DNA from 3 places in the Paenibacillus sp. YAE3 genome. Region 3 is predicted to be linked to each of the others. Evidence: riboswitches for the same ligand, from Rfam matches in the RefSeq annotation. Region 3 holds a riboswitch; each other region holds the start of a gene.

Region 1 (5,463 bases), on a different contig from region 3:
CAGCGCGCCTGGAGACCTTCAGGCCGATTCGGGCCGTTATGCGTTTGAGCTGCCGTCCAAGGCCGGCGATTTGCGGTACACGATTACCTATACCGACAGCAGCGTGATCGGCATCAACAATCTTGTCGGCTCGCTGCTTGCGATCGCGATTTCCGTCGTCCTCGGCGCCTGCATGGCCTTTTTGCTGGCCAAGGTCAGCTACCGCCCGCTCGGCGCCCTGCTGAACAAGCTGTCTGCGGCGGTCCGGATGGAAGACGGGAAGGGCGGCGCCCCAATTTCCGGCTCGGAATACAGCTATATCGAAAAATCGTTCGACCGGCTGCTGCTCGAAAACAAAAACCTCCAGCAATCGATGCAGGATTACGAAAGCGCCGCGAGATCGAACCTGTTTCTGCGCCTGCTGAAAGGGTATTTTACGGATGATCAGCAGGTGAACGGGCTGAAAAAATTCGGCATCGGTTATACCGACGACATGTTTTATTGCACGCTGCTGATCAGTTTCCATGCACTCCGCGATTTGTCCGACATGGAACGGATCCGGAAAATCGAAATGATGACGATCGTGATCGTGGAACAGGCGATGAGCCGTCACCGGCTCGCGTACGAGCTGTTTGAGGTGACCAATGCGGACAAAGCGCTCATTCTTTCTTCTGTCGAGCCGCTTGGCAGCGAAGGGGAGCTGGAGAGCATCGCGGCCGAAATCGCGGGCGAGATCGGGCTGGCCTGCGGCTTTCAGCCGGACGTTTTATGCGGCACGGCGGAAAAAGGGCTGGTCGGCATCAGCAAATCGTATTATGCGGCCAACGAAAGCCTGCAGTATACCCTCTTCGCGAGGGAGCATCTCCCGGTGCAGAAGGAGGAGATTCAGCCAGGCGTCGATTATTATTATCCGACCGATTGGGAGGTTCAACTGATCAATAACCTGAAAATCGGCAACCTGGATACGACGATGCAAATCTTGCACGAAATCAGCGAGGAAAACAAAAAGCGGCGGCTGCCCGAACCGAGCGAAACCAAGCTGGTATCCTTGTTGATGGAAACGATGCTGAGGGTGCTGCATGAGCTGAACCTGGACACGTGCCTATACGCCAAGCAATTCGCGAGCCGGGCGGGAGCGGGGGACATCGGCGGGATGTGGAGCTACGTTTTTGAGGTCGGCACGTTAATTTGCGAACGGAAACGTTATGCCAATACCTCGCCTTCGCTTGCCGTCGGCAGCGAGCTGCTTCAATTCGTGAACCAGAACTACACCAGCGCCGACATTTCGCTGAAGCAGCTGGCGGAAAGATGCGGCATGTCGGTATCCCATGTCTCCAAAATCTTCAAGGAAGTGTCCGGCATCAACTTCTACGACTATTTATGCCGGCTCCGGATGGAAACGGCCAAGGAGCTGCTGCGGGAGAAAACATTCGGGATGGACGATATCGCCCGCCGGGTAGGTTACGAAAACGTCTATTCCTTCAAACGTGCTTTCGTGCGGTACGAAGGCATCAAGCCGGATGAATACGTGGAATCGGCGATCTGAATCAACCGCTCGCCTCGTCCATCTGTCGGCAACGATATTGGGCCGGCGTCATGCCGGTCGCTTTTTTGAAGGCGGTAAAAAAATGGCTTTTCGTCTGAAACCCGGCTTGCTGCGCGATTTCGGCAACGCTCATGTCGGTCTCCGTGAGCAATTCCTTTACCTTTTCGATCCGCATATTCAAAATATAATTGGACAGCGACATTCCGTAATGGTCGAGAAACAATTGACGGGAATATTTGGCGGACAACTCGATGTGGTCGGCGATGCTTTCGACGGATAGTCTTGGATCGTGAATGTGGTATCGACCGAACACCAGAAACAGCCCATTCAAAAATACGGTGTTCCATGTGACGCGCAGCCAGTCATTGGTTGAAAAGAAAAACTCGAAGTTTCTCCATCCTACCCATTGACTTCCCAATAGACCGTCTGAAAGCCGGTAATTCTGAAAGGCAAGCAAATGTCCCAGCATCGGCGTATACGCAAAGACAAGCAGGAACAGCATGCCGGGAAGCGCAAGCAGATACAGATAACGGTTCTTTGCGACCTCATGGATAAATCCGTGATGTCCTCTTTTATTGTTGTTCAATCATTCACCTCCCTGCGATCCATGGAATGAAGATGCCTTATGACACCATTATCGTAGCAGCGGTTCAAAGGCTTTGAATAGTTCTGATTGGTACGAAGGAGTTCTTATATGGCTGATGGGGGGGTATTCATTTTTCCCGCCAAGTTCTGTATCGATCTCGGAAGAGCGCTTGGTTATAACAAGATGAACGATGTATAAATCAAGGAAACGGAAGCTATCGGTTGTAAATGAATGATTGGGCAGGATCAGGGGCCGGAAACCGGCAAAAGCTATAAAAAAGGCCATGAATTCTATTGTAACCAACCTTTACAGTTCGTCGGCTCAGGCGTATATTCAACTCATTATGAAAAATCTTTGGTTCATGAATGGATTACGCTGAATTTTCAATCGCGAAAAGCGGGGGAACCACATCGGCACCGGCATGCATTCCGAGTCTCCATGGATATAGCCGGCTGCTTGGGGTGAATCGGATGAAGAGGCTGTCTTGGATCAGCTTTCCGTCCGTAGGGCAGCTCTCACGGCCCGAATCCGACAGCTAACCTCGTAAGCGTCGCTAGGAGAGAGGAGTGAAACTGTGAGTTGTCAACGAGCACAGGGTATCCGCTCTGTGTTTTTCTGTGCGAAAAAATAACATGAATGTCTATGATCGCTGAATTTCCGTTCCGGCGGAAAACGGGGGAACCGGCCGTGACAACCAACCGTTCGTCACATGGGGTGAATCTTGAAATCGCATTCGAGTAGGGCTACTCTTGGTCCGAATCCGACAGCTAACCTCGTAAGCGTGAGAAGAGAGGCTGCTTTTATACATGCCAAGCAAGGTTTATTTTGCCTTGCCTGAAGAAGCATGGAAAGAGGGTTCCTCTTTCCGTGCTTCTTTTTTTGACATGAGCATTTTGCCGAGGTTAACGAAGGTTCGACCCACATATAAAAAAACACATCGACAGACCATGCATAGCGGGAGGAGAAGGAAGTTGCCTAACATACAAGTGAATGGAACGTCGCTATATTACGAGACGCATGGCAGCGGGGTGCCGATCGTCTTTATTCACGGACATCTTTCATCTCATCATAGTTTTGAGCCTCAAGTGGAATATTTCAGCAAAAGGGCGAAGGTCATCGTCCTCGATTTGAGAGGTTACGGCAATTCGGGTAAATTGAATGTGGAAGTCGAGGAAATCGTCGACACCCAGTGCAGGGACCTGAAAGAGCTGCTGGATAAGCTCGGCTTGCCGAAGGTGACGCTGGTCGGCTGCTCGAGCGGCAGCCTGCTGGTGCAAAAATTCGCGGAAACCTATTCGGACCGCGTCAACGCGCTTGTGCTGGTGGATAGTTATTTTTACGGGCCGTGCGGCCCTTTCGGCACGAAAAACGGCATCTGGAAGCTGCTGGAGGCCTGCAGCTGGATTTCCTATTATCTTCCCGCCGAGTTTTTTCTCCGGTCGCTGCGCGTAACGTATCACAGGTGGATTCCGGCCTACAGCATTTTAAGGAACGAGCTGTTTCATAAACGGCCGACCGAGTCGATCAAACAACGGATGGCGCTGCTTAAGGCGGATATCGATCCGGTGTTGTCCCGGCTGCGGATGCCGGTGTTATGCGTGGCCGGCAGGCAGAGCGAATGGTTCGTCAACCAGATGAACAAGGCGGTGGAGCGGTTCGCCTGCGCCCAGAAAGCGGTGATCGAGGACGCGATTTATCCGAGCCATTTGTGCCAGCCGCGGGAATTTAACCGCATTCTGCTCAATTTTTTGATCGACCAAAAGCTTTTCCGGATGGAGCAGCAGCATTCGGGCTGAAAACGGCTTCCGCCGGCAACAATGAGGGATGTGCCGCTAGGTTCGGCGGAAAGCATCCGGCAAAGGTGATGACATGAATAAGGAATACAGGCAGCTGAAATCGCTGCTGAAGCTGCTGGACCGGGAAGAACGGTGGTTTACGTTCGCAGAGGTGGAAAGCGAGATGGGCGTATCGGACAAATCCGTCCGTAAGATCGTCGAGTCCGCCATCCCCCTGCTGCCCCCGTCCATGCAGATCGAGGTATCCAGGGGGAAGGGCATCATGTTCCGCCGGGACCGGCATGGGACAAGCATTCAGGAAGTTTTGGAACCGCTGCTTCGGGAAACGCCGTATTTCCGCCTGATGCAGCGTTTGTTCATGCATGACGGCAACACCTCCGCCGAGGAGGTAGCGGAAGAGCTGTATATGAGCTTTTCTTCGTTCAAAAAATGGATCATCCAGCTAAACCGGGACGAACTGCGCCCGTTTCAGCTGCGGATCACGTATTCGGCGCCGGCGCTGAAAGGAAACGAAATCCATGTCCGCTATTTTTTATGGAAGCTGTTCACCGAGGCTTATCCTTATACCGGATGGCCTTTTTCGAATGCCGATTACGCGCGTCTGGACGGCTGGGTGGCCGAGATCGAGCGGGAAAACGGAATGATTTATTTTTTGAACGCAAAACGGAGTTTGTCGTTCCTGATCGCGATCGTGCTCGAAAGGGTCAAGCAGGGGCACCGGGTTGCGCTTAAAAGCGGAAGCTACGCATGGGAACGCCATCCGTTTTTCGGGCCGGTCCTGAAGATGTCGGAAAAGCTGGCTGCGGCGTACGGCGTCGTGTTGCCCCGCGAAGAGGTTTATTTTTTGCAGTCGATGTTCAGCTTGAGCCAGTATCACGGCAAGGACGGGTTCCCTGTATTCGGGGGAAGGGCCCTTGCTTCGGAGCAGGAAGACGATGCAGAAAGCCGGATGTCCGGCCTGCTCATTTCGATTCTGGAAAACGCATTTCCGGCGCTGAACGCCAGCTCCCGTTTCCTGGCCGAAATCCGGGAATTCATGGACAAGCTGCGCATCGATAACGCCATTCCCGAGCTGATGGCCGTCTCGCACAGCCACCTGACCGGGTATATCCGCGACAAGGAGCAGCCGATCTATGCGGCGGTATCGGAATGCATGCGGCAATGGCAGCGGAGTTTTCCCGAGCTCATGTACAACGACTATCATTTGACCAAACTGACGTTTATGGTCAGCGCCAGCCTCCGGTATAAAAGCAAAAAGGCGTTTTTGATCATCGGCGAGGAGTTTTCGGTGCGCCATTACGTCGCGAACCTGATCAAACGGGAAATCGGGGACGACCTGACGATCGAAACCTCGATTTTGCACGGGCTGACCGATGACATCATCCGGGAGCAGCAGATCGATTTCGTGATCAGCACGATGCCCGTCTCCTTGACGAGCGTGCCGACCGTTCTGATTTCGACCATTCCGACGAAAAGGGACCTGGAGAACATCCGCCAGGAGCTGATGTCGTAAATAGCATGGTCCTTTTTCTTCCGTTTCCAACGGCAGCATTTGG
Region 2 (5,463 bases), on a different contig from region 3:
CCTGCGAAGCGTTCTCCACGCCGATGTCCCCTTTCCGCGTCGCTTCCGACTCCGGAATAAAGGCATGCTTGCATCCGGGAACCTTGCTCGCGATAATTTTTCGAATCCGCTCCCCGGCATGGTCCGGGTCCGTCAATACAATGACTCCCCTGCGTTCCTGGGCCAAGGCAATCCGCTTCAGTACGCGGCCGTTGATCGCCGAACCGCCGGTTTCGATCGTGTCGGCTTCCACCGCCCGCTTCACGGCCACGGTATCGTCCCGTCCTTCCACGACTATGACTTCCTTGATCATGACCTGCTTCTCCCTTTCCTAAAGCTCGTCCGTTCATGCGTCGTAAGTTTTCGGACATCCAAACAACAAAAAGAAGAGGAATGCTCCTCTTCTTTAGCATGACATTTTCATGATCATAATACTATAACATTAGAATGACATTGTAAAACGAAATTAATTCAATTGCGGCTTCACGGGGCCGATGACGTATACTTTCATCCCGGATTTGCGGCCGAAGTTGTTGGCGCGCTTCACGGAGTCATAGTAGAGGTCGATCTTATTGCCCTTAATGGCGCCGCCCGTGTCTTCGGCACGGCGGAAGCCGATGCCTTCGATGTACACCCACCAGCCGAGCGGAATCACGTTCGGATCCACGGCGATGGTGCGGCCTTCCGTGACCCGCGTTCCCGTCGCGGTACGAGTACCGATTCCGGGTTCGCCGGCAGAATAAGCCGTCATCGAGACATGAATCATTTTTTTATATGAGAAATCAACACCGGCTTTGCTTACGCGGTTATTGCTGCTTACGGTTTTTTTCGTTTTGGCGGCTGATGAAGATTTGGCGGTGGAAGAAGATTTAACGGCCGCTGTTTGAACGACGACAGGCGGAGCCGGTTTTTTCTTCGTGCCCACGGCGATGATTTTATCCAGCGTTTTTGCCTGCACTTCCTTGCCCACCATGCGCATGGATACCATTTGGCCGTCATGATATACCTTTTCGATGTGCTGCACCATCACGCCGGGCTTTCCCTGCTGAATGACGCGGTTATCTCCGACCGTCAGGCTGGGATCCGCCGTCTTAATGACGCGGAAAGGCAAATTTTCATGGCGGTCCACGACTTGTTTGTTGACGCGCACGATACGGATATCCGTTTGGCCCGTCACCCGCTCGGTCAGAGCCGGAGTGACTTTATCGTGTTCTTTGAGCGATACGCCGAACTCCTTCAATACGTCGCCAACCGTGTCTTTGGTGGTATACAACTTTTTCGTTGTCCCGTCCACCGTCAATTGAACGGGAGCAGCGCGGTCGATCACCACTTTGTCACCATTCTGGAGCGAACCGCTCAGCGGCATGGAGACTTGATCTTCCGGTTTGAGGCTGATTGCCTGCTCATCCAGCATTTCTTGTAAAACGGATTTGTGAGTCTGAATCTTTTTGACCTGACCGTCTACCACCAGGTACACCTGTTTGCGCGTGGATGAGTTGACCAGCAGCAAAATCATGATGGTGACCGCGATCGTAACGATAGCTGCAGTAGAGATTTGGCGCAAATTCTCATGCTTCCATCGCAATGCGTAAGACATGCTGGAGATTTTTGAATCATGGGTCTCTTCTTGATGGAAAATGCCCACCTTCTCGATCCTCCTTCATAGCCTCGCCATTAGAGTTACGCATGAATGATTTGACGCGGGCTATACTCGATTTTTTACAAGAACACATAAGGAGCATGCGTTCTTGCACCATGAACCTATCTTTTTTTCATGATTTGTCGCCTCCCGTTTTACAACAGTATGACGACGCCTTCTCCATTATTCAAAAACAAAAGAAGCCAGCTAAGAGCTTATGAGGTCTCCTTCGTGGCTTCCCTGGATGTCAGAATGACGGAAAAGTAAATGCACGAAACCCTCTCTTTATGTCGCTTACGGGGTTAGCTGTCGGGTTTGGGCGAAAGAGAGCCGCCCGATCAACGCCAGCCCGCTCATGGCGGACCGCGCCGAATTCACCCCTGAGACCCTGAAAAGAAATCAAATACATCCCGAGCCCGGACCGGTTTAAAAGGACCGTCGCGCTCTATGTATTGGTTCCCCCGCTCTTTCGAGACCGAAAGACTCAGCGAGATTGGTTCACGGAGGCTGCCGCGATGCCGAAAAAGGAAGCGGCTTACAGCAGCCCAAGTTCACTGAAAAGATGATATCCTGTTTTGATGCATGTTGTAAAGCGGGAATCAACAACGTTTATTTGAATATATGGTTAAAAATTTGTAATATTCATGGTTTTTTTGGTTAAAATTCTTTAATGCTTCGTTCATGCTCGTTTTTTCAGCTGTTTTTCTCCCGTTTTCACTTAATTCCAAATCGTTCCAGTGCATTTTGGGTGGTGATTCGGGCAATTTCCTCCACCTCGACCCCCTTAATCTGGGCAGCGGCCTCGGCTACCAAACGAACGTTGGCAGACTCATTTCGCTTGCCCCGGAATGGGTGCGGCGTCAGGTACGGAGAGTCGGTTTCGATCAGCAAACGGTCCATCGGAACCTGCGCAAGCACTTCCTTGGGCTGTCTGGCGTTTTTGAACGTAATCGGCCCTCCGAAGGATAGATGGAACCCCATGTTCAGGCATAACTTGGCCGTTTCCCAGCTGCCGGAGTAGGAGTGCATGACGCCTCCGACCTCGCTGGCCTTTTCCTCCCGCAGGATTTTCACGATATCCTCGTGCGCATCCCGGTTATGGATCACGATCGGCATGCCGAGCTCCCGGGCCAACCCGATTTGCTGGCGCAAAACCCGGTGCTGCACGTCTTTCGGGGAGGTATCCCAATAATAATCGAGCCCGATTTCGCCGATGGCCACGACTTTTTCATGGCTGCATAAAGATGCAATCCATTCGAGATCCCCTTCCTTCATCGTGATCGCATCCTGAGGATGCCAGCCGACGGCGGCGTATATAAAATCATGCGTTTCCGCAAGCTTCATCGTGGACGGAATCGTTTCGCGGTTAAAACCGACGTTGATCATCCGGCTGACGCCGTTTTCCACGGCGCGGCGAATGGTTTCTTCGCGGTCCTCGTCGAACTGCGGCGCGTCCAAATGCGTATGCGTGTCGAATAAATTCATGTCTGGAACTCCCTTCGTGTCATAAAGCATAGATTAATATGGGGCAAATCCGTGAATCACGCTGTCGTTATCGCTTGAAAATGCGGGAAACCGGGTCGGATAGGGAAGAAATAACGTCTTTCATTTTCGCCCCCGGATAATATAAGTGATATTTCCCGCGGTGAATGCCGCTGATGGAGCGGACAATATCCGACACCTCCGATATTTCCCGCAGGCGTTCGTCCCGGTCGAGCAGCAGAATCTGCTTTTGGCTGGATTCGTCTCCCGGCCGAAATACATCGTACGGAAGATCGGTCGGAAAATCAATCTCAAGATCGTATTCGGGATTCAGGCCGACCCGCTCAAAATCGCGGCGGATCTCTTCGATCATTTCCAGATCCACCGATTCCACTTCCACATATTTATACAGCCTGCGATGCATAAAACGGCTGCAAAGCTCGCTCAGCACGGCGTCTTTTTCGTTCGTCCATAGCGAAAACACGGTTTGGATGAGCGCTTCGTCGAGTTTCAAATAATCCTGGACGGTCAGCCGGTCTTCGAAAAGCCCTGGAAGCGGCTCAATCATGAAGCCAAAAACGTAGTTATCCCGGTATAGCTCCTTCGCGCGCCGGAAGATCTGCCGCAAAATGATTTCCGAACTGCGCGTCACCGGATGGAAATAAACCTGCCAATACATCTGGTACCGGGACATCAAGTAATCTTCCACCGCATGCATCCCCGATTCCTTCACGACGATTCTTCCCTGGTACGGACGAAGCATGCGCAGGATCCGGTCGATGTCGATCGTTCCGTAATTGACGCCCGTGTAATAAGCATCCCGCAGCAAATAGTCCATCCGGTCGGCGTCCAGCGGACTCGACACCAGATTGACCACGATCGGGTGCTCGTAATCCTTGGCGATAACCGATGCGACCTTGGCGGGAAAGTCTTCGGCCACCTCGGTCAAAATCGCGTTTACTTCGGTATCCCCGAGAATAATGCGGCGGGTCCAATCCTCATGGTCCATCCGGAACGCCTCTTCGATCGAGTGGGAAAAGGGTCCGTGTCCCAGGTCATGCAGCAAGGCGGCGCAGAGGGTTAACAGTTTTTCGCTGTTCGGCCAATCCGCGTAGCCGCTTCGCTCGAATTGGGATATGATGCGGCGCGTAATTTCATACACGCCAAGCGAGTGGGAGAACCGGCTGTGCTCCGCCCCATGGAACGTCAAATACGAGGTGCCTAATTGGCGGATCCGCCGCAGCCTCTGGAACTCCGCCGTGTTAATCAGCCGCCAGATGGTGGAGTGTTGGACATGAATGTAATTATGTACGGGGTCCTTGAACACTTTTTCTTCATTTAAGGTATGCATGCGACTCATCTCCTTTTTAAAAGCTTAAAATTAAACTATTTTTGAACTTTTTTCGACAATGTGTGTCGAATAGTGTCGTTTTAGGTAGAAAAATTGATTTCCAAATCGACATTATCCTACCAAGGATATATAATGGGAAAAGAATCCTGATATGAGTGATATCCCAGGTGCCATGCAATCTGTTCTCATTTTGGCGACGAATTTGCAGGTTGACTGTTTTGGGAATCGTTGGTATTATTGATATCATAAAAGAGAGAACGTTGTCGAATTATGGCACTATAAAACTATGGCGAGAGGAGCAATGATCAGTTATGATGAAATCAACTGGTATTGTAAGAAAAGTAGATGAACTGGGCCGGGTCGTTATTCCGATTGAATTGCGCCGCACACTGGGCATCGGGGAAAAAGACGCATTGGAAATTTACGTGGACGGAGAACGCATTATGCTCAAGAAATATGAGCCTGCTTGCATCTTTTGCGGCAATGCCGAGAACGTGACTTACTTCAAAGGAAAAATTGTTTGCCACGATTGCATCTCGGAAATCCCAACACCTGTGACAAATTAAGTTTTTTAGTATATAATAGTATTATTCTATTTGTTAATTCTAACCTTTTTCATATCTCCTTGGTGTCTCCTAGGCTAAGAACCCGGCCTTTGGAGACATTTTTTTGTCCCGCCGGCTGCGTTGCCCGCCGCAGGTTATGGGCCTTAAGGCACGTTTCCCGAAAGGCGGGCTTGGTTTCGGCAGCCAAGTCATTGGGCATCTGCAGCACCCTCAAATCAATGCGTTATAAATATCGCGCTTGGAGACGCCGCGGTCGACCGCGGTTTTTTTCATGGCCTCTTTGCGCGGAATTCCTTGTTCCTCGTAGTGCGCCACATGCTCCTCGATCGTCAGGTTCTGCCACCATGCGGCCAGCCGCTCCTGCTCCTCCTCCGGGCTCGTCCCTTCCACGACCACGCAATATTCGCCCTGCGGCGGATGCTCCTGAAGATAGTCGAGACATTCCT
Region 3 (5,463 bases):
GAAGCCTTGCATCAATGGGGATTGGCCCATGTCCAGCGAAAACAGCTCCATAAGGGGAACAATGAACAAACGGAAACGGACTAGCGTTCAACAAGATTGCTTGTCCGTTTTTTTGATGATTCAGGGGGAAAGCAAGCAGCTTAACCAGCATGTATAGACATACCGTCATGCAGTATTTAAAATGGCATAAGCAGTACCTTAAGGGTGTATCAGCAGGATTTTGATTTTTTTGAGAGAGCAGCATGTCCTTATTTTTTCGCGGAGAGGAGCAGGATGAGAACGTACACTTTAGTCGGACCCCAATTATACATCGGAGAATAGGTGGATTTTACTACATATGAAAAACCGCGTTTTTCAAATCGTGATCGTCGTAGTCCTGGTGCTGATCGGCCTTTTTGTCATGAACAGGTCCGTGATCCGCCTGTCGACGCTGATCGGCATTTTATGGCCGCTTTCCATTATAGGCATCGGCTTCATCATTTTTATGGAAAACCGTTCGCCGCAAAGCACGCTGGCATGGTTTTTGATCCTGGCATTTCTTCCGGCGGTAGGGGTGCTGTTGTATTTGCTTTTTGGCAGAAGCCGCTGGAGACGGAAAAAACATCTGCACCGGGCGGAAGAACAGAGAAAGCTGTTCCGGGAGATTTTGGCGGGCAGGCGTTTGAATTTGGCCCCATTGTCGTTGTTAAGTGAGAGGTCGGAATATGTCATCAAGGTCATTGAAAGGTTCGGCGGCGGCCCGGCAGCAACGGAAACCGAAACAAAGCTGTTGACCAACGGCGACGAAACCTTTTCGGAAATTTTGCAAGCCATCGAAAAGGCCGCGCACCATATCCATATCCAGTATTATATTTATCGTTCGGACCGCATCGGCACCGCCATTCGGGACGCGCTGATCCGCAAAGCCGAATCGGGCGTGATCGTTCGTTTTCTTTTTGACGGATTGGGCAGCAACGGGTTGCGTAAACGCTTTTTGCAGCCGATGAAAGATGCCGGCATCGAGGTCGTCGAGTTTGATCCCATTTTTTCGCCTTGGCTTCTTGAAACGGTCAATTACCGTAACCACCGCAAAATCGTCATCGTTGACGGCGTGGTCGGCTTTACCGGCGGGCTGAACGTCGGCGACGAATATCTCGGCCGTTCCAAAAAATTTCCGGTCTGGCGCGACAGCCACTTGAAAATCGAAGGAAAGGCGCTCTATAAACTGCAGGCCATTTTCCTGGAAGACTGGCTGTACGCAACCAGCGGCCAAAACCATTACTCTTGGGACGCTTACATGAACAGGTCGTATTTTCCGGATCAGGGGGTCCCGGCGAATGGGGCCGTTCAGATCGTGGCCAGCGGCCCAAGCTCGGAAGATACAAGCATACGCAACGCGCTGTTGGCCATCATGGCATCGGCAAAAAAATCGATTTGGATCGCCACGCCATATTTTATACCGGATCAGGAAACATTAACATTGCTGCGATTGTCCGCGGCGGCAGGCATCGATGTACGCATTTTGTACCCGGGGAAAAGCGACAGCGTGATCAGCGACCAGGCATCCCAATCCTACTTTACGCCCCTCCTTAAGGCGGGAGCCTCTATATACCATTACAAAGACGGCTTTATTCATGCCAAAATCGTGCTGGTGGATGACGAAATCGCATCGATCGGTACGGCCAACATGGATATCCGCAGCTTTGAGCTGAATTACGAGCTTGCCGCGGTGCTTTACGAATCCGAAACCGTGCTGGACATCAAACGCGATTTTGAGCAGGATTTCAAGGACTCCGTCCGCATCGCTTGGGACTCCTTCCAGAAACGAGGCATTCTGAAACGCATTTCAGAATCGCTGATGAGGCTTATTTCGCCGCTGCTCTAAGCATCGGCCGAAAACAGGCGTGAACCATGGCTACGGCCTGAAAAAAACAGGATGCAGCCGTTGCAAGCGATGCCATGGATTCAATTTGCCCGTTTTCGCGCTACAATATGATTCTTGGCCTCTTTACAGTAAGTATCCAACGGGAGTATGATTTCATTCGTAAATGAACTTGTGACCCTGAATTGTCATTTTCCTTGATCGCTTAATTCTGTATCCAGAAGCGGGGGAACCAACGGGAGGAAGGGAACTTCGTCCCAGGGGTGAATCACTTGATTATGTTCGCAGGTCGAGTGTAGGGATACTTTCAATCCCGAATCCGTCAGCTAACCTCGTAGGCGTTATGAAAGAAGGATTTGTCGTGCGCTTTTGAAAGCCGCGGGAAAGCCCAACTTTCCTGTGGCTTTTTTTGGTGTGCCCAATTGGGCCAAAAGGGGAAACAATAAGGATACTTTCATGGAACTTCAACTTGAACAGTGGCGGTGAATGACACGATGGCAGCGTTAAAAAGGCTCCTCATTGGACGTCCTCTGAAATCTGCGGAATTGGGAGAACAAAAGCTCAACAAAAAGAAGGCACTTGCGATACTTTCCTCGGACGCGTTATCCTCCGTCGCCTACGGTCCCGAGCAAATCCTGCTGGTGCTGATCACGGTCGGCGCATCGGCTTTCTGGTATTCGATTCCGATAGGAATCGGTGTCCTTATTTTATTATCGGCGTTGATTCTGTCGTATCGCCAAATCATTTTCGCTTATCCGCATGGCGGGGGAGCATACGTCGTATCCAAGCAAAATTTGGGGATATATCCTGGATTGGTGGCCGGCGGCTCGCTGTTGGTCGATTACATTTTGACCGTGGCGGTGAGCGTCTCGGCGGGAACGGACGCCATCACGTCGGCATTTCCCGTGCTGCATGAGCATACGGTGGCGATCGCAGTCACGTTTGTTATCCTCATTACGCTCCTGAATCTGAGAGGCGTCACCGAGTCGGCTTCCATCTTGGCGTATCCGGTGTACTTATTCGCGCTGGCGATGTTTATTTTGATCGGCGTCGGGCTGTACCATATCGCGACCGGCCAGGTTGCGCCTAACCTGCATACGCCAGTCGGCACGCCGGTGGCAGGGATCAGCTTGTTTCTGCTGCTAAAAGCTTTTGCATCGGGCAGCTCGGCGCTGACCGGCGTCGAGGCGATATCCAACGCGATACCGAATTTCAAAGATCCGGCCCCTAAAAATGCAGCCAAAACGTTAATGGCCATGGGCATTCTGCTGGCCCTGCTTTTCTCGGGCATCGTGTTCATGGCTTATTATTTGGGGATCTCCCCGAATGCGCAGGAAACGGTCGTATCGCAAATCGCCAAGGAAACCTTCGGGCGCAATTTCATGTATTTTATCATTCAAGGAACCACTGCGTTGATCTTGATCTTGGCGGCGAATACGGGGTATTCCGCTTTTCCGCTGCTGGCGGTGAATCTTGCCAAAGACCGGTTCATTCCCAGAATGTTTACGGTAAGGGGAGACCGCCTCGGATATTCCAACGGCATCATCTTTCTTGGGCTGCTGTCGATCGTGCTGATTATTGCCTTCCACGGGCAAACGGAGCATTTGATTCCGCTGTATGCGGTAGGCGTTTTTATTCCTTTTACGTTGTCGCAGACGGGGATGATCGCGAAATGGGTGCGGGAAAAACCCGCAGGCTGGGTAACGAAACTTATCATCAATGCGATCGGCGCGCTCATCAGCTTCACCGTATCGGTCATGTTTTTCGTGACCAAGTTCCCGCAAATATGGCCGGTGTTAATATTCTTGCCTTTGATCGTTTATTTGTTCCACAGAATCAAGAAGCATTACGAAGCGGTAGGCGAGCAGCTTCGCTTGTCGACCTGCGAACCGGCGGTTCCGATCGAAGGAAACGTCGTCATCCTTCCGGTGTCCGGCATCACGCACGTGGTCGAACATTCGTTGAATTATGCGCAATCCTTATCGGCGGACCAGATCATTGCCGTATACATCCCTTTTGAAAAGGAAGAGGAAATTCGCTTCGAAGAAAAATGGAAGAAGTGGCGGCCGGACGTCCGGCTGGTGACGTTGCCTTCCCCTTACCGGAGCATCATACATCCGCTGAGCAAATTCATCGATATGGTTCATCGAAAGGCCAGCGAGTCCCATTATCAGGTAACGGTCGTCATTCCCCAGTTCATACCGAAGCGGAGCTGGCAAAATCTGCTGCACAACCAAACGAGTTTGATGATTCGCACGTATTTGCTGTATCGCAAAGACGTTATCGTAACGACGGTGCCGTACCATCTGAAAAAATAAATGGGCCTGAAGAACCCGGTCGTCGTCTGGACGGCCGGGTTCTTGCACATTTCGATGAACTTATCGGATACAAATATGCCTCGTACGAACCATGATCGGTCGGCTTCAAGGCGGAAATAAGATCTACGCTGGGTTCCCTTGCAGGATACGCTGTCCTTCGTTTATTGCATGGAGCCGGCTGCAGGAAAAGAGATGACGCGGTATTCGTACGGACCGACTTCAAGCTTGCCGGCCGATACGATCGCGCCGCTGATTTTGTCCTTTCCTTCGTGCGGAAGCGTCACGCTGCCGCCTTCTCCGTTCATGTTCACGATCACCCACAATTCCTCCGTCTCCGATACGCGCGGCGCCACGATCGTGCCGTTTGTCGTGTCCGCCCGCCGCGTGACGTTTGCTTCGTTCCCGTAGTGAATCAGCATTCGTTCCAGCATCTCGTCGCCGTCATCACCCGCCGGCATGGAGCCGAGCAGCACGAGCTTGCCTTTGCCGCGATTAACCTCGGTGAGGAAAGACAAGCCCGGGGAAGGGCCGCCGGATAGGGTGCCCACGCTTGTGGCTTCCGCAACTTCAAACACGGCGGTGCATGCCCGTCCGGAGCACGCGTTCGTACGCGCCGCTGACCAGACCGCGGTGGCGAAGTTTGCCGTGCGACTCGGTCGCAAGAAACGCTTTGGCTTTGTCGGAATAGATGATGGCGACCTGCGCCTGGGCCGGACGGGTAGCGATGATGTGGGGCTCGATCGCCTGGCGCGCCTGCTCCGCTTGCAGCACGTTCCGGTACCCGATCCCGGGTTTGCCCCAGGCGCTGACGACGGCGCCGTGCGGCTGCTCGGAACCGGCCCGCTGCTGCCTCCACAGCCAATAGCAAAAACCTTCCGCACCCAACGCGTAAGCGGCCACCGCTTCGGCAGCCAAATAACCGTTCGGATGGGGGACGCCGTTGGCCGCGATCGAGCCGGCGTGGGAAGGACTCGTCTCCATGATCCAAAACGGCCGTCCCGGCTTGAAATTCCGGAATAAATCACAGTTCAGCAAATAAGCGGCGTAATGGGCCGAGCTGGCGTACGTATCCAATGAAGCGAAGTCCAGATGCCGGAACAGCCTCTCGTTGTCGAGATGAAAAGCGACGCTGCTGTTATGCGTAATCGGGGCGTCCGAATATCGCCGGATGATCGCGGCCTGCTCGTCCGCGAACTCGGCGATTTTCTCCATCGAAAAGAGACGATACATCGTTTGCAGCGACGCGTTGTGCAGGAACGGGGTAGGGCCGGGCTGCGGCACTTG

Evidence for each region. A riboswitch is a leader RNA that binds a small molecule or an ion and turns the genes downstream of it on or off. The one in region 3 is predicted to bind cyclic di-AMP.
Region 1: linked by a shared signal. The riboswitch ahead of AC27KL_RS10945 (alpha/beta fold hydrolase) and the one ahead of AC27KL_RS15945 (APC family permease) in region 3 are both predicted to bind cyclic di-AMP.
Region 2: linked by a shared signal. The riboswitch ahead of AC27KL_RS26975 (resuscitation-promoting factor) and the one ahead of AC27KL_RS15945 (APC family permease) in region 3 are both predicted to bind cyclic di-AMP.

What each region holds. Positions count from the first base shown of each region.
Region 1 is NZ_BAAIYF010000004.1:490,595-496,057, forward strand. It holds gene AC27KL_RS10935 (helix-turn-helix transcriptional regulator) at 1-1,525, shown strand, start outside; gene AC27KL_RS10940 (helix-turn-helix transcriptional regulator) at 1,527-2,111, opposite strand; cyclic di-AMP (ydaO/yuaA leader) riboswitch at 2,475-2,676, shown strand; cyclic di-AMP (ydaO/yuaA leader) riboswitch at 2,749-2,909, shown strand; gene AC27KL_RS10945 (alpha/beta fold hydrolase) at 3,083-3,907, shown strand; gene AC27KL_RS10950 (AcpB/EbpR/MafR family transcriptional regulator) at 3,981-5,420, shown strand.
Region 2 is NZ_BAAIYF010000022.1:9,799-15,261, reverse strand. It holds gene rnmV (ribonuclease M5) at 1-292, opposite strand, end outside; gene AC27KL_RS26975 (resuscitation-promoting factor) at 446-1,624, opposite strand; cyclic di-AMP (ydaO/yuaA leader) riboswitch at 1,895-2,118, opposite strand; gene AC27KL_RS26970 (TatD family hydrolase) at 2,333-3,103, opposite strand; gene AC27KL_RS26965 (HD domain-containing protein) at 3,171-4,451, opposite strand; gene AC27KL_RS26960 (AbrB/MazE/SpoVT family DNA-binding domain-containing protein) at 4,763-5,017, shown strand; gene rsmI (16S rRNA (cytidine(1402)-2'-O)-methyltransferase) at 5,228-5,463, opposite strand, start outside.
Region 3 is NZ_BAAIYF010000007.1:299,349-304,811, reverse strand. It holds gene AC27KL_RS15955 (winged helix-turn-helix transcriptional regulator) at 1-84, shown strand, start outside; gene AC27KL_RS15950 (cardiolipin synthase) at 338-1,864, shown strand; cyclic di-AMP (ydaO/yuaA leader) riboswitch at 2,054-2,216, shown strand; gene AC27KL_RS15945 (APC family permease) at 2,356-4,179, shown strand; partial or broken gene AC27KL_RS15940 (beta-galactosidase) at 4,341-5,463, opposite strand, start outside.